Regions from separate parts of the Salinivibrio sp. MA607 genome, predicted to be linked through region 1. Evidence: predicted binding sites of a transcription regulator. Region 1 holds the regulator's gene; the other holds the start of a gene.
What was found. The regulator MetJ, encoded in region 1, represses methionine synthesis genes. The targets are predictions, from matches to a motif close to TTAGACNTNTANANGTCTAA.
Positions count from the first base shown of each region.

Region 1 (12,718 bases):
GATCATGAATCCCACCAACGATGTATTAGAACAACGTGTGGCGGCATTAGAGGGCGGTATCGCAGGCCTATGCGTCAGTGCTGGCGCCGCGGCAATTACCTATGCAATCCAAACCCTGGCCAAGGCCGGTGATAACATTGTCGCCACGCCACAGCTTTACGGCGGCACCTATACGCTATTTGCCCACATGCTTCCTGAGCAAGGCATCGAGGTACGTTTTGCCCAAAGTGACGACGCCAGTGCGATTGAAGCGCTGATTGATGCCAATACCAAAGCGGTGTATTGCGAATCGGTTGGTAATCCGGCCGGCAATATTGCCGATATCCCCGGTCTTGCCAAGGTTGCCCACGCGCACGGTGTCCCTTTGGTGGTCGACAATACCGTGGCGACGCCCGTGCTATGCAAACCGATTGAACATGGCGCCGATATCGTGGTGCACTCGCTAACCAAATACATTGGCGGCCATGGCACCACCCTAGGCGGTATGATCGTTGATGGCGGCACCTTTGATTGGGTGGCACATCAAGCCCGCTTCCCGCAATTTTCACAGCCCGAGCCGGCGTATCACGGCGTGGTCTATAGCGATACCTTTGGTCCGGCGGCATTTATTGCCCGCGCGCGTACCGTGCCTTTACGTAACAGCGGCGCCGCCTTATCGCCGATGAACGCCTTTATGTTGATGCAAGGTCTCGAAACCTTGAGCCTGCGTATGGAGCGTCACTGCGAGAATGCCAAAGCGGTGGCGGATTACCTTGCCAGTCATCCAGCGGTGGCATGGGTGAACTATGCCGGTCAACAAAATCATCCTCATTACCAACGTGCCCAGTCGCTTATCCGCGGTGGACTGCCCGCATCACTGCTGTCTTTCGGCTTAAAAGGTGGCTTTGATGAGGGGGTACAGTTTTATGATGCGCTGAATGTATTTAAACGCCTGGTCAATATTGGTGATGCTAAGTCACTTGCTTGCCATCCCGCCTCTACCACCCATCGTCAACTGAATGAGCAAGAGCAAGCGAAAGCCGGGGTGACCCCAGAAATGATCCGTCTTTGTATCGGCATTGAGCATATTGATGACATCATTGCCGACCTTGAACAAGCATTGAGTGCAGTAAAATAGCCCGAGATAGGCGACTCATGCGAACCGATTGTCATAAATAAATGTGGATATAAAAGATGTCACTTCCCCATGTCATACTGACGGTACTCAGCAACTGCGAAGCCACGGGTTATGATATTACCAAGGCGTTTTCTACCACTATCAGTAATGTGTGGAAAGCCAGCCATCAACAGGTATATCGTGAACTGACTAAGCTCGCCGAGCGAGGTGCTGTGACCTATCGACTTGAGCCGCAAGTCGGCAAACCAGATAGAAAAGTCTATGCCATCACCCCTGTCGGCACCGAGGTGTTAGAGGCGTGGTTTATCCAAGCGCCTAAGCTGGCCCCGCCTCGCGACGAGTACGTCGCACGCCTACTCAGCTGTGAGGTCTTGGATCCCGCGCCGATGCTCGAGCATATCAATAACTTGATTGCGGAATCACAACAACTACTTAATCATTATGCTCTGCTTGAGCAGCGTGATTACGGTCAATCCACATCATTAACGCAACAGCAACGCCTCATGCGATTAGCATTACGACGCAGCATTCATCAACGTCGCGCTTGGATGGCCTGGGCGCAAGAAGTGCGCGATGAGCTTACGATGCTGGCCGCCAGCGCCTAATCAAAACAATAAACACAACTCGCAACCTAGGCGCCCCACGAAACGGGGCGCTTTTTTTGGCTAAAGGTAAACCGGTTTAGCGGTTTAGCGGTTTAGCGGTTTAGCTAAGGTGCGACAGCCAATGGGCGAACCCCCAAAGTATGGCAAAGTGCATAGGTCAATTCGGCCCGATTGAGGGTATAAAAATGAAAATCTTTTACTCCTTCACGGCTGAGCACGCGCACCATATCGATAGCAATCGAGGCACCGACCATCTGCCGGGTCACAGGGTCATCCTCAAGACCTTGATACTGTTTGTGCATCCACTGTGGGACACGCACATGCGTCATTTGCGCAAACCGAGAAGCTTGCTTAAAGTTGGAGACGGGCAAAATCCCCGGCACAATCTCGACATCAATCCCCGCCGCCACACAGCGGTCACGAAAACGTAGGTAGCTTTCCACATCAAAGAAAAACTGGGTAATGGCACGACTGGCACCGGCATCGACTTTCCGTTTCAGATTAATGAGATCCGCTTGCGCACTTTTCGCTTCCGGATGCACTTCAGGATAAGCGGCGACAGAAATATCAAAGTCATGTTCTTCTTTGAGCAACCGCACCAAGTCAGCCGCATACATAGTCGGCTTTTTCTCCGGCGACGGTAAGTCTCCGCGCAAAGCCACAATGTCACGAATACCATTTTGCCAGTAGTCACGGGCAATATGGCGCAGCTCATCTTCAGTGGCATCGATACAGGTTAGATGGGGCGCCGCCGCGACCCCCGTTTGATCATGAATACTTTTCACGATGTCATGGGTGCGATCACGCTCACCAGAATTGGCGCCATAAGTCACTGACATAAACTTAGGTTTAAGCCCTTTGAGGCGATGCACGGAATTCCAGAGGGTTTCTTCCATACTGGGCGTGCTGGGCGGAAAAAACTCAAATGAGACGTTAATATCACCGTCTAAGTCGGCAATATTCTGATTAAGTGCATCAATGTGGCCTGCGTGCGTATAGCTCATACCCTCTCCCTGCAACCGGTTTTATTCGCGATGATGTGCGTTTTTGGTTTATACGTTTAGACGTCCATATGTCTAAAGGTTGTCGTTATTTGGGTGAAATGTCAACGATCTCGGCCATGAAAAGAACTCATAGTATTATGAAGATAGTCAACATGCAGGAAGCAACCGAGAGCAGCAGCCAAAAGCGCGTCATATAACGTGATCTTCAGATAAAAAAAAGCTGTCTTATGTGGAGTAAGACAGCTTTCACGTTTGCGAAGATCACGTTTACTAAAAGGACATTAGTGAAGACGCCCAATTAAGCGATTCAAATCCGATTGTATCGCCCCAGCGGTGACATCCCGCCCCGCCCCCGGTCCGCGGATCACTAATGGATTTTCACGATACCATTGGCTTTCAATCGCAAACACATTATCACAGGGCAGTAGATGCGCCAGCGGATGCTCACTCGGTAAGGTTTCTAAGCTCACCTGCGCATTACCATTGGCTTCTAGACGCGCCACATAGCGCAACACGGCGCGATCTTGCTGCGCTTTTTCCAATCGCTCCTGTAAACACGCATCCATTTGATGGGCGTTATCGAGAAACGCATCTAACGACAAAGATTGCAGCGCTGGCGGTATCAGTGACTCAACCTTGACCTGCTCGGGCTCCAATGACAGGCCCGCCTCTCTTGCGAGAATCACTAATTTACGCACCACGTCGGCACCCGACAGATCGTCACGCGGATCAGGTTCAGTTAGCCCTTGCTGCCATGCCTGTTCAAGTAAAGCACTGAACGGGACCTCGCCGGTGAATTGCAAAAAAAGCCAGGATAACGTGCCGGAAAAGATCCCTGAGAGTGCGAGGATATGATCACCGCTTTCACGTAAGTCTTGAACCGCATAGTTAATCGGCAGCCCAGCGCCTACCGTGGCGTTATATAACCAATGGCGCCCCGTTTTCGCAAACGCATGTTGAATCGCATGGTATTGTTCGGCCGGTGCCGCGCCGGCTTCTTTGTTGGCGGAGATTAAATGAAAACCATGCTCGGCGAGACGCGGATAGAGAGCTGCCAGTGAGGTATTGGCAGTGACATCCAAAATCACCACATCATCATAAGGATGATTCAATAAGCGTGTTAACCATTCATCATCAAAGTATGGCGTGCCATTGTCATCAAAGTCATCCCTGATCTGCATTGGATCGATGCCAGCAAAATCTAACCATTGATTACGACTATCTACCACAGAAATCAGTGACACCTCCTTGCCATGACGCTTTTCGAGGTGCGATTTTTGCTCGGCAAACAAGCTGAGCCAACGCGCGCCAATGTTTCCTTTTCCTACCAACACCAAGCCAATGCGACGTTGGGCTTGGAACAGCGCATCATGCAAGCTGGCCACAAGGGCAGGCGTATGCACTTGACGCAAAATCGCCACCATGCTCAGTCCAGATGCAGATTCACTGATAAACTCTACAGGCTGTGACTTCAGCTGCTGATAAAAACCATGACAGTGCACGGGATTATTGACCACGCCGGCTCCGACGGCAGCAACCATGTTAAACCCTTCGCGCAGCTTCAACTCCGCGGATAGCCCGGCATCCTGGATCTGGGCCATGACCGAGGCCACGACCTCCGCCGTAAAGGCCAGCAAGATACGATACTGATCATCTTGATAATCCGTCGCCAGTGGTTGCACTTTCAGCTGAGAGAGGATGCGGCTCAACTCTTGTTTAATTGCCTGAAAATCTTGCCCGCGGGCGACATCAAACTGCAATAGGCACACATCATCCAAAGATGTAATGATTTTTGCCCCGCGTCCGGTAGCCAGTACACGCTCTATATGGGTCGAGCCACTATCGGGGGCCTGGGTACAACGTAAGGTCAGATCGGTCGCACTTTGCGCCACTGGCTGTAAAGTACGGCTATGAAGCACGGGCGCCGCCAAGCGTGCCAATTCGCCTGCTTCATCCAATCGGATTAAGGGTAACAAGCAAGCATTCTCGACGTGGCGTGGATCCGCACTGTATACACCGGCAACATCACTCCATATAGTCACGCGGCGGACCCCCGCTAACGCACCGAGTACCGTGGCCGAATAATCTGACCCGTTACGCCCCAAAAGCACGGTTTCCCCAGCTTGATTTTGCGCCATAAATCCCGTAATCACGACGTGAGATTGCGTGTGCTGAGAAAGTTGCTGCCGTAATAGTGGCCATGATGCGCCGCGATCGACCTCGGGTTGAGCCGCACGTTCCGCGCGTAAACAGTGGCGCGAGTCCAACATCACCGCCTGACGACACTGCTGATTAAGCAGCGCGGCTAATAAACGCGCCGACCAAACCTCTCCGAACCCTTGCACATCGGCTTGTACGCTGTCGCTCAGCGCTGTCTCCCCGAGCGACGCGATCGTCGCGATGTCAGCAGATAAGGCATCAACCAACTGTTGTTTGTGATCACCGTTGATCAGATTTTCAATCAAGTCTTGCTGAAAGGCACGGACGCCTTGCAAGGTCTCATGCGCCAACCGGCCATCTTTGCCCAGTTGAGCGAGCCAAGCAATGAGCTGATTGGTCGTTTTCCCCGCCGCAGAGACCACAATTAAGTCGTGCGCCTTTGCATGCCCCGTCAGCACATCGACCACACGGCGATAACAATCTGGGCTCGCTAAACTGCTGCCACCAAATTTATGCAATTGGCGTTGTGATTCGGGGGCGGTGTCCATCGGTTGCGCGTGCATGGCGAGGTCTCTCTTGGTCTCAATAAATATCAATAAAGCGGCGTGCTATGACAGCAACACCTATAGCAATCGGTTTTACTGGTTAGCTAAATGGGCGAAGGCATGCGCCAAATCGGCCACTAAGTCTTCTGCGTCTTCTAGTCCAATAGAAAAACGCAGCAACGTCGGGGTAATGCCAGCCTCGGCTTGCGCGTCATCACTCATCGCACGATGGGTCATTGACCCTGGATGCGTGACCAGACTTTCTACCCCGCCCAGCGACTCGGCAAGCGCAAATAAGGATAAGCCTTCAATAAAACGTGCGATCCCAGCGGAGTCCGTGTCCAGCTCGAGGCTGAGCATACTACCAAATCCAAACTGCTGACGGGCGGCAATGTCATGGCCTGGATGTGTCGCCAAACCGGGATAATAGAGTTGCCGCACCGCAGGGACTGTTTGCAAATAGGCTAATACCGCTTGCGTATTTTGTTGATGTTGTTTAACCCGAGCGCCCAAAGTACGCAACCCTCGCAATGTCATATAACTGTCAAAGGCGTTGCCTGTTGCGCCCAAGCAGTTGCCCCACCACGCTAATGTTGCAGCCAATTCAGGCGTCTTCGCCACTACAGCGCCACCGACAATATCAGAGTGACCATTAATAAATTTAGTAGTGGAATGCACGATGATGTCCGCACCCAGTGAAAACGGCTGTTGGAGTGCTGGCGATAAAAAGGTGTTATCGACCACCACCCATGCCCCCACTTGGTGGGCCTGTTGGCAGATTTTAGCAATATCGACCACACGCAATAGCGGATTAGAGGGTGTTTCAACTAACACCAGTTTCGGCTGTTTTGCCAGCGCAGCGGTTAACGCCTGGTGATCAGATTGATCGATAAAACTGACCTGCCAAATCCCTTGCTTGGCGCGTGACTCTAACAAGCGATAGGTACCACCATAACAATCGTGCGGTGCAACAATATGATCCCCTGCATCCAGTAAAGACAACACCAAGTTAATGGCTGCCATCCCACAGTTGGTCACCACGGCACCGGCTCCGCCTTCCAGTTCCGTTAACGCTTGCTCTAACTGAGCTCGAGTTGGATTGCCCCCACGGGCATAATCATAAGTGGGAACGTCGCCAAAAGCAGGAAAACGATAGTTGGTTGATAAATACAAAGGCGGCACAACCGCATGATGTTGCGTGTCAGTGCCAATTCCTGTTCGAACGGCAATGGTGTCGGTTTTTTTACCTGTCATGGTTCATCCTTGCTCTTGTTGCGCTGGCACGGTTTACGTGATCCAGTCGTCATCATACTACTTTACCTCGGCGCTTTTGGGACGTCAACACTTCTAGACGTCTAAACACCTTTGCATGTGGCGGTTAATATAGCTAAAATCTCCGCAGCATCATTCTGGGTATTCCATAATCAAGATAGGTGAGACATGGCGCAGTGGAACGGCGATTACATTAATCCGTATGCCGAACATGGTAAAAAGAAAGAGCAGGTAAAGAAGATCACCGTCTCTATCCCACTTAAAGTATTAAAAATTCTTACTGATGAGCGCACTCGCCGTCAGGTTCATAACCTGCGTCATGCGACCAACAGTGAGCTATTGTGTGAGGCATTTTTACATGCCTATACCGGGCAGCCTCTGCCAACCGATGACGACATCCGTAAGGATAAACCCGATAGCATTCCTGCCGAGGCACGTCGGATCATGGAAGAGTTGGGTATTGAGTTTGACGACAGTGAATACTAAACAAAAAAACCGCCATCGGCGGTTTTTTTATGGTAAGACACTGTTTTCTAATTACAACATGTTTTCTTTACAGCATGTTTTCTTTACAACATATAGTTGTCTGGCATCTCAATACGGGCTACGCCGGTTTCGACGGCCGCAAGCGCCACGGCACGTGCTACCTTGGGCAGTAAACGGGCATCCATCGGCTTGGGAATGATGTAATCCGGGCCAAAACTGAGTGAAGACAAGCCCGCGGCATCTAAGACCGATTGTGGTACAGGCTCTTTCGCCAAACCACGAATCGCTTCAACGGCGGCCAACTTCATCGCATCATTAATCTCACTGGCACGCACATCTAATGCTCCCCGGAAAATAAACGGGAAACACAAGACGTTATTCACCTGATTCGGGTAATCCGAACGCCCCGTTCCAATGATCAGATCATCCCGGACTTGGTGCGCAACCTCTGGGTTAATTTCAGGATCTGGGTTTGAGCAGGCAAACACGACAGGCTTATCCGCCATCAGTTTTAATGCCTCAGGCGAGAGCAAATCCGGGCCTGATACGCCAACAAAGAGATCCGCACCTTCAATCACATCTTCGAGGGTACGCTTATCCGTGTTATTGGCAAACAGCTGCTTATACTTGTTAATGTCATCACGACGGGTGTGAATCACCCCTTTGCGATCCAGCATGTAAATCTTTTCGCGCTGGGCGCCACATTTAATCAATAGCTCCATACAGGCCACCGCAGCGGCACCCGCACCGAGACACACGATGGTGGCTTCACCAATATCTTTGCCTTGCAACTCGAGCGCGTTAAGCATCCCCGCAGCAGTGACAATCGCGGTACCATGTTGATCATCATGGAAGACAGGCACTTCACAGCGTTCAATCAGCTGCTTTTCGATCTCAAAACAATCTGGGGCTTTGATATCTTCAAGGTTGATACCGCCAAAGGTGTCAGCAATATTGGCTACGGTATCAACAAACTCATCGATGGTGCGGTGTTTAACTTCAATGTCGATCGAGTCCAAGCCGGCAAAACGCTTGAACAATAACGCTTTGCCTTCCATGACAGGCTTTGACGCCATCGGCCCTAAATTCCCTAACCCCAAAATCGCGGTGCCGTTTGAGATCACCGCAACCATATTGCCTTTACCGGTATAGCGATATACGGCATCCGCATCTTGGGCTATTTCACGCACAGGTTCAGCAACGCCTGGGCTGTAGGCGAGAGCAAGATCCGCCGCTGAATCAGCAGGCTTACTGAGTTCGACAGAGATTTTTCCGGGTGTAGGGTATGCATGATAATCCAGCGCTTGCTGGCGTTTATCGTCCGACATGTCGTTTTCCTAGTTATTATCGTGAAGGGGTAACCAATACCGGCAGGGAAGGATGACCGATATTAGCCAGACACTCTACAAACCACACAGGAAAGGTTTGTATAAGGGTAAAGATGGTAACGCAGCGGGGAAACGTCCACCAGTACTAACGCCGTATTCGCGATGATGCTCGGACCTGTTGTCCGAATACTAGGACGATACAATCAAAAAAAGGGACGCTGATGCGTCCCTTCTCTATATTCGGTCAATAGCTGCTTATTTTTTGCTGCTAAGGGCACCGAAACGTTTCTTAAAGCGATCAACACGGCCACCAGCATCAAGGATACGCTGCTTACCGGTGTAGAATGGGTGACATTTGTCACACACGTCTAGGTTGATGTTTTTACCTAGGGTTGTGCTGAACGCAAATTCGTTACCGCAAGAGCATTTTGCTGTGACGGCTTTGTACTCTGGATGGATACCAGCTTTCATAGGGATAACCTCATTTTAAAGGCCGTGTCGCTCTCCCGATCCTAAGCCGGGCACCACACGTCGTTAACAAATATTTTCTAAGGCGCGCAATTCTAATCAAGCCCCCTCGGTTTCGCAACTTTTTTGTGCAATCACCACGCCGCGTCACCGTACAACAAGGCTTTGCCAACCGAAGGCGAACCGTTACACTGAGCCCCCTTCTGGTCAATAAGATGTTGTGATGGAACAGTTTGCTCAGGTGGCCCTACCGGTCCCGTTAGCGAAAACTTTTGATTACCGAATCGGTGAGAATCAACACCCCATCATCGGTGGGCGGGTAAAAGTGCCCTTTGGCCGCCAGCACAAGGTTGGCATTGTCACCGGCTTATCCGCAACCGCCAGTGTGGACGCGAGCCAACTCAAGGTGCTCGATGCCGTATTGGATACCCAACCGGTTTGGACGCCCGGCGTCTATCATTTACTCCACTGGGCAAGCCGCTTTTATCATCATCCGCTAGGGGATGCGATGGGCGCTGTGATGCCAACCCTGCTTCGAAAAGGACGCCCTGCGGCATTACAACAGCAAAAATGGTGGCAAATTACCGAGTCAGGACAAAACCAACCCCTCTCGGGCCTGAGCCGTGCCCCTAAACAAGCTCGGGTATTGCAGTTGCTCACACACGGCCCTGCCACCCATGCCGACTTGATCGAACAAGACATCGGCGCACCAGTGCTAAAAACCCTGGCCGAAAAAGGTTGGATAGCCCCCTACACACCACCGCTAAACGCTCAAGCCTGGCAACCGCATTTTGCCGTCACCGAAGACAAACCGGCACTCAACCATGAACAGGCGATGGCGGTTGCCACCATCAATGCCAATGACGGCTTTGCTTGTGCTTTACTCGAGGGGATCACCGGTTCAGGGAAGACAGAGGTCTACCTAAACGTGCTCGAACCTGTGCTTGCTCGCGGTGAACAAGCCTTAATTTTGGTACCAGAAATCGGCCTCACCCCACAAACCATTCGCCGGTTTGAGCGCCGCTTTCATGTCCCGGTAACCGTGATGCATTCAGGCTTAAATGATAACGATCGACTAAAAGCCTGGTTGGCCGCGCGCGAGAATCAAGCAGCAATCGTCATTGGTACACGGTCTGCCCTGTTCACGCCGATGGCTAATTTAGGCATTATCATTATTGACGAAGAGCATGACCCCTCGTATAAACAGCAAGATAGCTTTCGTTATCATGCCCGAGACTTAGCGGTTATGCGTGGTCATGAAGAAAAAGTGCCGGTGATACTCGGTTCTGCCACCCCCTCTTTGGAAAGCTTGCATAACGCAAAAACCGGTAAATATCAGTACCTCAAGCTGACTCAGCGTCCAGGTAATGCGGTGACCGCACGTCAGGGAATACTCGATATTAAGGGCCATTACCTCGACGCTGGATTATCCGCGCCGTTGATCGCCGAAATGCGCCAGCACCTACAACAAGGCAATCAGGTCATGTTGTTTTTAAATCGCCGTGGCTATGCGCCCGCCATGATGTGCCACGAGTGTGGCTGGCTCGCGAATTGTCAACGTTGTGATGCTTACTACACCCTTCACCAGCAACAGCAAGAATTGCGTTGTCATCATTGTGGCCACCAAAAACCCGTTCCGCACCAGTGTCACGATTGTGGCTCCACCCAGTTAATCAGTGTCGGCGTGGGCACCGAGCAGCTTGAAAGCCAGTTGGGCGAGCTCTTTCCTGAATATAAAACCGTGCGTATTGATCGCGACAATACCCGCCGTAAGGGCAGCTTGGAAACCTACCTTAATGGCATAGAAAAGGGCGAATATCAGATCCTACTGGGCACACAAATGCTCGCTAAGGGCCATCATTTTCCCAATGTCACCCTAGTGGCGTTAGTTGATGTCGACGGTGCCTTGTTTAGTAATGACTTTCGCGCGCCTGAACGGTTGGCGCAACTGATGGTGCAAGTCGCCGGCCGCGCCGGTCGCGCCAGCAAGCCAGGGACGGTGCTATTACAAACGCACCATCCCGAGCACAGCCTGATCCAATCGCTGGTACACAAAGGCTATCAAGCCTTTGCGGAGTCGGCGCTCACTGAACGCCGCCAAGCTTGGCTTCCGCCCTATACGTTCTTAAGTTTATTTCGCGCCGAAGGCCATGAAGAAAACAGTGTGCAGCAGTTTTTACAACAAGTACGTCAAACGCTCGCTGCCTCCCCCATTCAACACGATGAAAGCCATGTCATGGGCCCTATGCCCGCAGCGATGGCCAAACGCGCGGGCCGTTATCGCTGGCAATTATTAATCCAAGCCCCAAGTCGAAAAGTGATGCAGCAGTGGCTAACGGTGGCTCTTCCTGCAGTCCATCAATTACCCCTTTCGCGCAAAGTACGTTGGTCTTTAGATGTCGAGCCGCAAGACCTTTCTTAATACTCCCTTGCCGTAAGTCGACACAAGTCACACTTTCATTGCAATAAGTGTTAGCTTGTCCGTATTTAAATTGGACAAGCATAGGTAAAATAGGGCCGCAATTGGCTAAGAAAACAGGTCAGATGAGCTAATAACTGTTTGATCTCACAATATAGATAACAAGAGGACTGTCATTATGGCGACAATGAAGGACGTTGCCCACATTGCCGGTGTATCCACAGCAACGGTATCGCGCGCGCTGATGAACCCAGAGAAGGTGTCAGCCAGCACGCGTAAAAAAGTTGAACATGCTGTGGTTGAAGCTGGTTATTCCCCTAATTCACTTGCGCGTAACTTGCGTCGCAATGAATCAAAAACCATCGTCGCTATTGTACCGGACATTTGTGATCCCTACTTTAGTGAGATTATTCGCGGCATTGAAGAAGCCGCCATGGAACATGGCTACTTAGTTCTACTGGGTGACAGTGCCCAGCAACACCACCGTGAAAATTCATTCGTCAATCTGGTGTTTACTAAACAAGCGGATGGCATGCTGCTGCTTGGCTCCGACGTCCCTTTTGATGTCAGCAAGCCTGAGCAAAAAAACTTACCGCCACTGGTCATGGCCTGTGAATATGCGCCCGATCTGGAATTACCGACGGTTCATATCGATAACCTTACCGCTGCCTTTGAAGCGGTTAATTATCTCACCCAAGTCGGCCATACTCGGATTGCTAACATTACCGGCGTACCGGAGACAGCATTAACGCAGTTCCGCTCACAAGGGTATCAGCAAGCGTTACATCGAGCGGGGATCACCATCAATCCAGCGTATAGCGTCGTCGGTGACTTTAGTTTTGCCTCCGGAGCGCGTGCCATCACCAACTTGCTCTCACTGCCTGAGCCACCCACTGCGGTATTCTGTCACTGCGATGTCATGGCCGTCGGCGCGATGCAACAAGCGAAACGTTTAGGCATGCGGGTCCCGCAAGATATCTCCATTGTTGGTTTTGATGATATCCAATTCGCCGAGTATTGCGAACCACCACTCACGACCGTTTCGCAGCCTCGCTATGACATTGGCCGCCAAGCCATGTTGATGCTGCTAAACACGTTACAAGGACGAGAAGTGACCCCCGGCTCCCGCCTTTTGGACGCCAAGCTGGTGATCCGTGAGAGTGTCGCCCCTCCGTCTCGGTAGTAAGACTAGTCAGCACGGGCTCAAGCCAGTAATATGAGCCCTTTACTGGCTTCTTAATTTGATTATTTGCTGTGGCAACTCGTGATTACGTTAAACGTGGCAAAGCGCCGCGTAAAAAAAATACTCGCCGC
Region 1 covers NZ_MUFJ01000001.1:167,993-180,710, reverse strand. The annotation lists gene BZG81_RS00925 (O-acetylhomoserine aminocarboxypropyltransferase/cysteine synthase family protein) at 1-1,117, shown strand, start outside; gene BZG81_RS00920 (PadR family transcriptional regulator) at 1,174-1,722, shown strand; gene metF (methylenetetrahydrofolate reductase) at 1,827-2,726, opposite strand; gene BZG81_RS00910 (bifunctional aspartate kinase/homoserine dehydrogenase II) at 3,008-5,449, opposite strand; gene metB (cystathionine gamma-synthase) at 5,525-6,685, opposite strand; gene metJ (met regulon transcriptional regulator MetJ) at 6,872-7,189, shown strand; gene BZG81_RS00895 (malic enzyme-like NAD(P)-binding protein) at 7,273-8,517, opposite strand; gene rpmE (50S ribosomal protein L31) at 8,773-8,988, opposite strand; gene priA (primosomal protein N') at 9,209-11,407, shown strand; gene cytR (DNA-binding transcriptional regulator CytR) at 11,559-12,587, shown strand; gene BZG81_RS00875 (SPOR domain-containing protein) at 12,659-12,718, shown strand, end outside.

Region 2 (12,718 bases), on a different contig from region 1:
GGCGCATCAGCATGTTACGTCTACCCTTTACGTTTGCTGGGCGGCTCAAGCGGGTTTAAAGCTTCTTTACGATTTACCCAAAAAAACGCGCAAAGAGAAGTTATCTGGCGTTTATCAGCACCAGGTTAATGAAGCAATGGCTACGCATCCTTTATTGCGGGGGTTTGATGATAGCTTTCTCGCCCCTCACTCGCGGTATGCTGACTTTTCACCAAGCTTTCTGGACGAACACACGGATCTCGATATTCTCGCCACCTCAGCACAAGCGGGCACTTACTTGGCGGCGACCAAGGATAAACGTAATGTGTTTGTGACAGGTCATCCCGAATATGACTCACATACGCTGCATCATGAATACCATCGCGATCTTGAAGAAGGGATGGAGCCTGTCGTCCCGATTAACTATTATCCTGATGATGATCCGTCTCAACCCCCCTATGTGAGTTGGCGGAGTCATGGGCACTTACTCTTTGCCAATTGGTTGAACTATTGCGTGTATCAGCTGACGCCGTTTAATCTGGCTGAATTTTCACAATCTAACTTTACGCTCGACGAATAAAAAAAGGCGCCTAATTGGCGCCTTGTTGACAAAGAGTGTTTATACACGGAGATTATCGATTTTCTTTTGAGCGGTATTGGCTTTATCAACCATTCCCGTCATGGTCGATCCTTGTACGAGAATAGAGAAAACCACCACCGCATAAGTCATGATTAAAATCAGTTCACGGACGTCGATATTCTTCTCCGGGACGACCATGACACCAGCCGGCACTGCCATGGCCATGGCAAGGGCTAACCCACCTCTTAGGCCTCCCCAACTCAAAATACGAACGGCCCAAGGGTTGTATTGACGAAAGCGATTGAAGCCGAAATAGCAGGCTTTCACACTGAGATAACGAGCGAACAGTACAACGGGCACAACTGCAGCCATAATGATCCAGTCTTCCTTATGGAAGCTAATCTGTAACAGGCTGACCCCGATCAATAAGAACAGTAAGCTATTCAAAAACTCATCGACCAATTCCCAAAAATGGTCCAGATGATCCTCACTCTCTTTGGAGAAGCCAATAAAGCGAGTCCAGTTACCGATCATAATGCCAGATACTACCATCGCCAGTGGCCCGGAAACATGCAACATATCGGCGAGCACATACCCCGCGCTAGGAATAGCCAATGTCAGTAGCAGTTCCATGGAATGGTCATTGGTCGCGCAGATCAAACGGTGAAACAGGTAACCCAATATCAGACCGTATAAAATCCCACCGATAGCTTCTTGTAAGAACAATGCGATCGTACCACCGAGTGTCGGCTCGCTGTCGCCAAACGCCAAGGTAAAAAGCGTCACGAAAATAACAATCCCGACCCCGTCGTTAAACAGTGACTCTCCCTCGATTTGGGTGGTGATCCGCCTAGGTGCCTGTAGCCGCTTAACAATGGCCAACACCGCGATGGGATCGGTTGGAGAAATCAGCGCCCCAAACAATAAACAATAGATAAAATCAAAAGGAATGCCGATCAGTTGGAAGACGCCCCAAATACCGGCACCAACCAGCGAGACAGAGACCAACAGGCCGCCGAGGACGAGGGTGGTGATTTCCCATTTTTGATCAGAGAAATGGGGAAGCTTGACACCAATACCGCCCGCGAATAAAAGGAAACCGAGTACGCCTTTGAGTAAAAAGGCATCAAAGTGGATATCGGTCAATATTTGCTCCGCCATCGCCTTTAACGGAATGGCTTGGTATTGACCGGCGATCACGATCAAAAGAGAAAGGAGTAGAGAGCTTGCAGTGATCGCGATAGTCGTTTGTACTCGGCTGATTTTACTATTAATAAAGGCGATAAAGATGGCAGCAGCAGCCATGAAACTGAGGATTGCGTAGGTAGACATGCAGCTTCCTAGTACGACGAGGAATGAAAGAGTTACAAAATATTAATAGAAATTGCGCTCAAAACGAACAGCTGAATTGAAATAGATCAAAATTAATCGATATTTATAGACGTCTAGATTTCCAAAATGGCTGTGGTAGGATAAAACTATCGCAATCAGGATGGTGATATCACGGGGTAAGAATGGATCGATTAACACAGCGTCTCTCTAAGTGTATTTTGGTGATCGATGGCGGTATGGGCACCATGATCCAAGGCTTAGGACTCGGCGAAGCCGATTACCGCGGCGCACGCTTTAAAGACTGGCATTGTGATGTGAAAGGTAACAATGACCTTTTGGTACTGACGCAGCCTGAAAAAATAGCAGCGTTACACAGCGACTATCTGGCCGCGGACGCGGACATCATAGAAACCAATACGTTCAACGCGACCCAGATAGCCATGGCCGATTACGACATGCAGGCCATCAGTGCGGAGATAAATTTAGCTGCTGCGCGTCTTGCTCGCGACGTGGCTGACCACTGGACGGCGAAAACCCCAGAAAAACCACGCTTTGTTGCTGGGGTTCTCGGACCCACGAATCGCACTTGCTCTATCTCTCCAGATGTGAACGATCCTGGCTTTCGTAATGTCACCTTTGATCAATTGGTTGAGGGGTATGCGGAGTCCACTGAGGCGTTGATGGATGGTGGTGTTGATCTCATCATGTTGGAAACCATCTTTGATACCTTGAACGCGAAAGCCTGTGCCTTTGCTGTTGAAAAAGTCTTTGATGCCCGAGGTGTGCGCTTACCCATTATGATCTCTGGCACCATCACCGATGCGTCTGGTCGTACGCTCTCTGGGCAAACCACCGCGGCGTTTTATCACTCTTTACGCCACGTCGAACCGCTTTCTTTTGGTTTGAACTGTGCGCTGGGGCCAGCCGAATTGCGTCAGTACGTCAAAGAGCTCAGTGAGATCTGCGAAGGATTTGTTTCGGTTCATCCCAATGCCGGTTTACCCAATGCGTTTGGCGAATACGATCTCTCGCCTGAAGACATGGCAAAACATATCGACGAATGGGCCGCTTCTGGCTTTATTAACTTGGTGGGTGGGTGCTGTGGTACCACGCCCGAGCATATTCAAGCGATCAGCGAAGTGGTGGCGAAACATGCCCCCCGTGCGCGCCCCTCTCAGTCTGTGGCATGTCGACTATCAGGGCTAGAACCGCTGACTATTAATGCTGAAAGCCTGTTCGTGAACGTGGGGGAGCGCACCAATGTCACTGGGTCGGCGCGTTTTAAGCGTTTAATCGTCGAAGAACAATACGACGAAGCGCTTGAGGTGGCGTTACAGCAAGTGGAAAACGGGGCGCAAATCATCGATATCAATATGGATGAGGGCATGTTGGATGCACAGCAAGCCATGGTACGTTTTCTCAATCTGTGTGCGGCTGAGCCCGATATTGCTCGGGTACCGGTGATGATTGACTCCTCAAAGTGGGAGATCATTGAAGCCGGACTGAAGTGTATCCAAGGTAAAGGGATTGTGAACTCAATTTCTCTTAAAGAGGGGGAAGCCGCGTTTATTCAACAAGCCCACTTAGTCCGTCGATACGGTGCCGCTGTGATTGTGATGGCGTTTGATGAGCAAGGCCAGGCTGATACACGTGAACGTAAAGTCGAGATTTGCACGCGCGCGTATCACCTGCTGGTTGACCAAGTCGGCTTCCCGCCGGAAGACATTATCTTTGATCCTAATATCTTCGCGGTGGCCACCGGCATTGATGAGCATAATAACTACGCGGTCGACTTCATCAACGCGGTCGCAGATATCAAACAAACCCTGCCGCATGCCATGATTTCAGGTGGCGTGTCTAACGTGTCTTTTTCGTTTCGCGGAAACAACCCAGTGCGTGAGGCGATCCATGCGGTGTTTCTCTACCATTGCATTAAAAACGGTATGGACATGGGCATCGTCAATGCCGGCCAGTTAGCCATTTATGATGATTTGCCTGAATCGCTGCGTGTGGCGGTGGAAGATGTGGTGCTTAACAAAGACGATGGTGCCACGGAACGTTTACTGGCGTTGGCGGACAGCTACCGCGACCGCGGTGAAAACGAAGTGGCAGAAACCGCGGAGTGGCGCAGTTGGCCAGTGGATAAACGGCTTGAACATGCACTGGTTAAAGGCATTACCGAATTTATTGTTGAAGATACTGAGCTAGCTCGAGCGGCGGCGAGTAAACCGTTGGAAGTGATAGAAGGCCCACTAATGGCGGGCATGAATGTGGTGGGAGACTTATTTGGCGAAGGCAAGATGTTCCTGCCGCAAGTGGTGAAATCGGCGCGGGTGATGAAACAAGCCGTGGCCTATCTTGAACCTTATATCAACGCTGAAAAGCAGCAAGGGCAGACCAATGGCAAGATCTTACTTGCCACCGTAAAAGGCGACGTGCATGACATTGGCAAAAACATTGTCGGCGTGGTGCTGCAATGCAATAACTTCGAGATTATTGATCTCGGCGTGATGGTGCCGACCGATAAAATCCTGTCAGTGGCGCGCGAGGAGCAAGTCGACATTATTGGTTTGTCAGGCCTTATCACGCCGTCGTTGGATGAAATGGTGAATGTCGCCAAAGAAATGGAACGGCAAGGGTTTGATATTCCGCTGTTGATTGGTGGTGCGACGACGTCCAAAGCGCATACCGCGGTGAAAATAGAGCAGCACTACCAGGCTCCTGTGGTGTATGTGTCGAATGCGTCACGTGCCGTTGGCGTTTGTGCATCGCTATTATCGCCGGCTCAATGTTCAGACTTTGTGGCGCGCTTACAAAAAGAGTATGTGTCAGTACGAGAGCAGCACCAACGCAAGACACCCCGCACTCCGCCTGTCACCCTGGACGCGGCAAGGGCAAACAAATGGCAAACCGATTGGGCCCATTACACGCCGCCCCAGCCGGCGAGGCCGGGCGTCCATGTTTACGATGATGTCTCGATAGGGACATTACGTCAGTATATCGATTGGACCCCTTTCTTTATGACCTGGTCCCTGAGCGGCAAATTCCCAGCGATTTTAGACCACGAGCTGGTGGGTGAAGAAGCACGCCGTTTGTATGAAGACGCTAATGGTTGGCTCGACCGGTTTGAGCACGAAGGATTGATCGCCGCAAAAGGGGTGTGTGGTGTCTTTCCTGCCAACAGCCTAGAGGACGATATCGAGGTGTATACTGACGCATCACGGCAAACGGTGGGCACAGTACTAAACCATTTACGTCAGCAAACCAAAAAGCCACGTGGCGCCAATTATTGCTTGTCGGACTTTATCGCGCCGAAGAGCAGTGGTCAGCCTGATTGGATTGGTGCGTTTGCGGTGACAGGCGGCATTGGCGAGTATGCCTTGGCGGAAAGTTATAAAGTTGCAGGGGATGATTACAACGCGATCATGATCCAAGCGGTCGCCGATCGATTAGCAGAAGCCTTTGCAGAATACCTGCACCAGCAAATTCGGATCTCATTGTGGGGCTATGCGCCCAATGAGACGCTCGATAACGACGCCTTGATCCGGGAGCAATACCAAGGGATCCGGCCGGCTCCGGGTTATGCTGCCTGCCCTGAGCACAGCGAGAAAGGAAAAATTTGGCAGTTGCTCTCGGTAGAAGCGCATACGGGCATGACACTCACCGAAAGCTATGCCATGTGGCCAGGTGCATCTGTGTCAGGGTGGTATTTCTCACATCCTGAATCACGCTACTTTGCGGTGGCGAAGATTCAAAATGATCAACGTGACAGTTATGCGGCGCGCAAAGAGTGGAGCAGCAAAGACGCGGAAAAATGGCTCGGGCCAAACTTAAACGCCTAATGAAAAAAGACCAGCACATCACATGTGCTGGCCTTTTTTTACTCAAATAAGTCAGCGTGTAACCGCTGTACGACATGGGTCGCGTCGTGATCGTCGACCACCATACAGACATTGTGATTGCTGGCACCATAGCAAATCATGCGCAGTTTATATTGAGCAAGCGCACTAAATACCGGCGCTGTCGCGCCCGGTGTGTGATTCATCTCGTTACCGATCAGCGCAACAACCGCTAGATTCGCACAGATCTCTACCTGACATAACTGCGTGAGCTCGGCGATGGCAGCCTCCGGCAGCTGCGGTGCGTCACCCTGGGTATGGGGTTGATCCAGCGTCAGAGAAACACTGACCTCCGAGGTCGTGATTAAATCAACTGAGATTTTAAAGCGCGCCAAGATCTCAAACACCTTGGCCAAAAAACCACAAGCATGAAACATGTTTAAGCTGGTTAGTGTCACCATGGTCTGGTTGCGCCTGAGGGCTACGGCACGAAACAGCGGCGCTGAGTGTGCTTGCTCACGGATCCAGGTACCGCCTTGTTCGGGGGCTCTCGCCGCGCCGACAAATACCGGGATATGCTGGCGTACCGCGGGCACTAACGTCGATGGATGGAGGATCTTGGCACCAAAGGTAGCCATTTCCGAGGCTTCGCTAAAGCTAATTTCACTGATAGGACGAGCACGATCAGTCACCCGTGGATCGGTGGTATAAATCCCGGGGACATCGGTCCAGATGGCCAAGCTTTCTGCTCCGATCGCCTCGGCGAATAGCGCGGCACTGTAGTCACTACCGCCGCGGCCTAAGGTGGTGGTGTGTCCGTTCGCATCAGCACCGATAAACCCTTGCGTGACCACTAAATGCGTCGCTAAGCGGGGGAGTAATTGGTTCTGGCACTGTATCTTGGTTTGTTGTCGATCCGGTTGGGCACAGCCGAAGTGACTATCGGTGCGCAATAACGCTCGCGCATCGGCCCTCACCGTGGCCATGCCTCGGCTATTGAGCAAGTGAGTAAAAATATAGGTTGAGATGAGCTCACCACAAGCGACCAACGCATCCGTTAACGCTGTACTGGGAGCAGATGCTGCGGTATTTGCATAGTCGGCAATCGTTTGGTGCCAGTCATCGACTGCTGTTTGCGTGTCCTGGCAAGCGGGAAGCGCGTTTAATATCGCTTGATGGATAGCGGTGATGGCAACCAGTTTGTCTTGACGGACTTGTGGGTCGTTGATCCCTTGTGCCAGTGCAACCAAGTGATTGGTGACGCCTGCGCACGCACTGATCACCACAAAGCGGGTATGTGGGTTTTGCTCGATAACATCAGCGCTTTGTTGCATGGCATCGATAGTGCCAACGCTCGTCCCGCCAAACTTAGCGACCGAAATCGGTGGTAATGGGTTCACGTCCTTTTCCCCTCTCATCATACAAATGGGTCTTAATCAATTCATTATGGGGAACATCAGAAGTCACATCGTGACCGCGGTAGGGACCGCAAAAAAGAAGGAAGAGCAAACGGCAGGCATGGACTGCCAGAAGCGCTCCACCTGTCTTCCTGTAGGGATGACAAGTGACAGCCTGAAGGATTCAGCCTCCTAGGCCGGCAGCGTTTCGCCCCCAAGCTTACGCCACCTCGGCATTGTCTCCCCTGATTATCATACCTTGGAGTGGGGCTCCGCATGATAACTGCCTGAGAAATGCACCTCTTCTGCATGTTCAGTCCCGGGTTGGTTATCCCGTGAACAGCATTTACATTACGGGCGAGATGACAGGGTGTCAACAGCCTTTTGGTCACGATCAGTGCCTTGGCAAAATTGTCCAGCGATCACACAGTTCACATGCCAGGCAATAGGGATATGGCGAAAAAATATGCTATAACGGTCATCTGTGTGTACCAACAACAAGGAAAGGTTATGGCACGTTCAATTTCCGAGATTCAATCTTTTCAGCCCGTGGCTCGCACGTTAATGGGCCCGGGCCCCTCTGATATTTATCCTGCAGTGCTACAGGCACTCAGCCGTCCGACTGTCGGACACCTTGACCCTTTGTTTATCGCGATGATGGATGAAGTCAAACAACTGCTTCAATATGCGTTTCAAACCGACAACCCTTTTACCCTGGCGATTTCGGCGCCAGGCAGTGCCGGGATGGAAGCTTGCTTTGTCAACTTAGTTGAACCGGGTGAAAAAGTGATTGTCTGTCGCAATGGTGTGTTTGGCGATCGTATGCGGGAAAATGTCGAGCGTTGCGGCGCGACAGCAGTGATGGTCGACGATGCCTGGGGTGCCCCTGTTAGTCCAGAAAACGTTGAGGCTGCGTTGAAAGCCCATCCGGATGCCAGCACGCTTGCGTTTGTCCATGCTGAAACCTCAACCGGCGCTTGTTCGGATGCGCAAACACTGGCGAGATTGGCGCGGGAGCATGGTTGCTTAACCATTGTCGACGCCGTGACTTCACTCGGTGGCGTGCCATTGAAAGTCGATGAGTGGCAGCTCGATGCCGTGTATTCCGGTAGCCAAAAATGTTTGTCATGTGTCCCTGGCTTATCGCCTGTCACCTTCTCACCGCGTGCTGTGGCTAAAATGCAATCGCGAACCCACAAGGTACAAAGTTGGTTTCTCGATCAAAGCCTGGTGCTTGGTTATTGGAGCGGAGAAGGGAAACGCAGCTATCACCATACCGCGCCGGTCAATAGTTTGTATGCCTTGCATGAGTCGTTATTGCGGCTCTATCAAGAAGGGCTTGAGCATGCATGGCAACGTCATCAAGACATGCATCAACACCTCAAAGCAGGGCTGGATGAGCTCGGTATCACTTTTGTGGTTGATCAGCCTTACCGTTTGCCGCAGCTTAACGCGGTCACTATTCCGGATGGTGTGGACGATGCGGCAGTACGTCAGCACCTGCTCACGACCTATAACCTCGAAATTGGTGCCGGCTTAGGCGATCTCGCCGGTAAAGCGTGGCGCATTGGCTTAATGGGCTACGGGGCACGGCATGAGAATGTGGCGCTGTGTCTGAAAGCGTTAGAAAACGCGTTACGTTAAGGCGTTAAGGTATCGGGCAAGGTATGGCGAGTGGTCCATACTTTGCTTGCTTGCGGGTATAAATAGCGCGCTTCTTGTTGAATATCGCGTGCGCGTTGCTGATCACCAATTTGTAACGCAACCTGATACGCATGCTGATAGCCCGAAAAGCGTGGGCGTTGCGCGACTTGACGCAGTAAATCATCCAAGTGCTGGTGGCGTGCTACGTCAGATAAGTGCGCCAAATTCGCTTGAAAGTGACGGTCTTGTTGCGCGCGGTGCAGTTTTTGCTGCCACCATGGGTGTTGCTGATACAAGGTAAAACGCTGCGAACTTAATAAGGAATCACGCAGATAGCGATTGGCGAGGTAAACGGATGACAAGCTCAGTAAGGTCACGAGCACCAGCGCCATGATCACACTACGGCTCGCGACACGCTGACTATAACGGTGTGAAAACACGGGATAACGACGATATCGACTGGTTAAGTTGTCTAACCAATATAACCAAATCAATAACAATACCCCGTTAAACCACTGTGTGCCACTGGCTGGATAAATCATCAGGCCGGTCAGTGGTGGCAATACTAAGGCGATCAATATTCTACGTGTTCCTGACGGTGCACGTAGAATACGAAGTGTTAGCGCGGCCAACACCACAAGATAGCCGCAGGCGACAACGAGCCCCCCTTCAAGGAGCCACAGGATTAAAGCACTGGGTAAGGTCACCGGGCCGGAATGATTCGGTTGTGAGGCAGACAGTAATAGCAACGTTGACTGACCATTGCCCATGCCCACTCCAAAAAATGGCGTCATTTGCCATTGCTGCCACGCCAGCATAAGTGCGCGCTGATCGTCGGCGGTGAGCCAGTGCCAGTTGTCTTGACCACTGAGACCAAATACCGCCAAAAATGCCCCTGCCGAGATAGCGATCATCCACATACGATGCTGGCGTCGCGAGGCAAACCGGGCTAAATACACTTGTTGTAAGCCAATCGCACACAGGGCGAATAGCAACAGTAAGGGTTGCTCTTGCATCGCCAATATCGGAATCAACACGAGCGGTGTTAACGCGAGTAAGCCTTGGCTAACCGGGTGGCGATATCGACCACTGGGCTCTCTGGCCAAAATGTAGGCGGCGAGCGTGACTCCGGTTAACAATAAGGTGTGAGTCACGGCTGGAGGGAGGTGAGGGACCCATTGATCAAACATAAAGGGTGCCATGCCCGGCGGAGGCTGGTTCCCTAATACCGACAATACCGCTAACCAGGAGGCCAACAATAAGACGGCCAGTAGTTTTTGTCGTTGGGCGTGATTAAAAATAAACTGCTGTAGGGCTGAGAAAAAGCCAAAGCTTAGCGCTAAAACGATGAGCGCATAGCCACTATTGTGGCCCAGTGCCTGCGGATAAAAATAGGGCATCATCGCCAAGCAGGTCGCAAGTGCCAATGTGCCGGTCAGCCGAGTGGCTCGCCATGTGTGTTGACGGATAACCTCCAAACTGGCGAACCCAAGCGCAAATGCCAAGGTGAGTAATGATAGCGCCGCCGCCGGGTGACGTATGCCTACCAGCGGCAGAGCAACCGAGTAAAGAGGCAGACAAATCAGCCACAATACCGTTAAGGTCACCAAAAAGGGCACCGTCAACGGCTTGCGTATGACACGACTAGGCGGCAGCACTAACGTCATTATCGCTCCAACATTGGCTTGAGGAAGTGGGCCGTGTGGCTGCCGACCACATCGACAATCGATTCCGGTGTGCCTTGGGCGATGATTTCACCCCCGCCATTGCCGCCCTCAGGCCCCAGATCGATGATCCAGTCGGCCGTCTTGATCACATCTAAATTATGTTCAATAACTACAATAGTATTCCCTTGCTCACGTAGGCGGTGCAGAACATTGAGCAGTTGTTGAATATCATGAAAGTGTAACCCTGTGGTTGGCTCATCAAGAATATATAAGGTTTTACCGGTATCGCGTTTGGACAGCTCTCGGGCTAACTTCACCCGTTGCGCTTCACCGCCAGACAGGGTCGTCGCCGCTTGGCCTAGGCGCACATAGCTCAAGCCAACATCCATCAAGGTTTGCAGCTTACGCTTAATGGCTGGCACTGCATCAAAGAATTCACGCGCGTCTTCCACTGTCATTGCCAGGACTTCATCGATGGTTTTGCCTTTATAGCGTACTTCAAGTGTCTCGCGGTTGTAGCGTTTGCCCTTACACACATCACAAGGGACATACACATCCGGCAAAAAGTGCATTTCTACTTTGATGACCCCATCGCCTTGACAGGCCTCACAGCGGCCACCGCGTACGTTAAAACTAAAGCGACCCACCTTGTAGCCTCGTGCCCGTGCTTCTTGTGTGCCGGCAAACAGTTCACGAATCGGGGTAAAGATCCCAGTGTAAGTGGCGGGATTTGAGCGCGGCGTACGGCCAATAGGGCTTTGATCGATGTCGATAACCTTATCAAAGTGTCCTAGGCCATCAATCTCGGCATACGGCGCAGGATCCGCGGTCGTGGCACCGTTTAATTGCTGGTGGGCGACTTTAAAGAAGGTATCGTTGATGAGGGTTGATTTTCCAGATCCCGACACGCCCGTGACACAAGTGAGTAAGCCGACAGGTAAGTGCAGATCCACATTTTTGAGGTTATTTCCGGTTGCACCTTTGAGCGTCAACATCTTGTTGGGATCGCGCGGTATCCGTTGTGCTGGCACCGCAATCGCTTGTTTGCCAGAAAGATACTGCCCGGTAAGTGAATGCTCACTGGCAAGAATATCGTCAAGGCTGCCTTCTGCCACGATCTCGCCGCCGTGCGCGCCCGCGCCTGGGCCTATATCGATAATGTAATCCGCGGCACGAATAGCGTCTTCATCATGTTCAACCACCATCACGGTATTGCCCAGATCGCGCAAGTGCTCCAAGGTATCCAGTAAGCGCGCGTTATCTCGTTGATGCAAGCCAATCGATGGTTCATCCAATACGTACATCACACCGACAAGGCCAGCACCAATTTGACTGGCGAGTCGAATGCGTTGGGCTTCTCCCCCGGATAAGGTATCGGCGCTACGTGACAAGTTAAGGTAATTGAGCCCGACATTGACCAAAAAGCGTAACCTGTCATGGATTTCTTTCATCACCTTTTCGGCGATTTTTGCACGTTGGCCGCTAAGCGACAGTTGTTCAAAGAAATCGAGCGCCTGCTGAATGCTGAGCTCACAAATTTCTGGCAGGTTACGGTTATCGATAAAAACATGTCGAGCTTCTTGACGTAAACGCGAGCCACCGCAGCTGGCGCAGGGCTTAGTGGCAATATATTTGGCGAGTTCGTCGCGCACTGCATTAGACTCGGTATCGCGATAACGGCGCTCCATGTTATTGAGGATCCCCTCAAACGGATGCTTACGTACGCGAATATCGCCACGATCGTTGACGTATTTAAACTCGATCTCTTTCGGCCCCGACCCATATAAAAGTATATCTTGCATGGTGCCGGAGAGATCTTGCCAGGGCGTTTCTAGATCAAAACCGTAATGCTCAGACAGTGAACGCAGCATTTGGAAGTAATAAAAGTTACGACGATCCCAGCCTCGGATCGCACCACCTGCGAGACTGACCGCAGGGTTTTGAATCACGCGTTTGCGATCAAAGTACTGCTGAACGCCTAACCCGTCACAGGTGCCACACGCACCGGCGGGATTATTAAATGAGAACAAGCGAGGCTCTAGCTCTTGCATGCTGTAACCACAATGGGGGCAGGCAAAGTTAGCAGAAAAAATGATTTCTTCACCGTCGCCGTCCATCCAGCTGATGACCGCACTGCCACCCGTGAGTTCGAGCGCGGTTTCAAAGGATTCAGCTAAACGTTGTTGTTGATCGTCGCGTACTTTAAATCGGTCAACCACCACTTCGATGGTGTGTTTTTTTTGCAGCTCCAGCGTGGGTGGATCGGACAGATCACACACC
Region 2 covers NZ_MUFJ01000002.1:1,552-14,269, forward strand. The annotation lists gene metA (homoserine O-acetyltransferase MetA) at 1-559, shown strand, start outside; gene BZG81_RS01205 (cation:proton antiporter) at 599-1,891, opposite strand; gene metH (methionine synthase) at 2,074-5,733, shown strand; gene lysC (lysine-sensitive aspartokinase 3) at 5,772-7,148, opposite strand; lysine riboswitch at 7,253-7,440, opposite strand; gene BZG81_RS01220 (pyridoxal-phosphate-dependent aminotransferase family protein) at 7,638-8,771, shown strand; gene BZG81_RS01225 (Wzy polymerase domain-containing protein) at 8,768-10,438, opposite strand; gene uvrA (excinuclease ABC subunit UvrA) at 10,438-12,718, opposite strand, start outside.
Region 2: metH (methionine synthase) is a predicted target of MetJ. The motif match lies at 1,997-2,016, and genes of this name have one in related genera.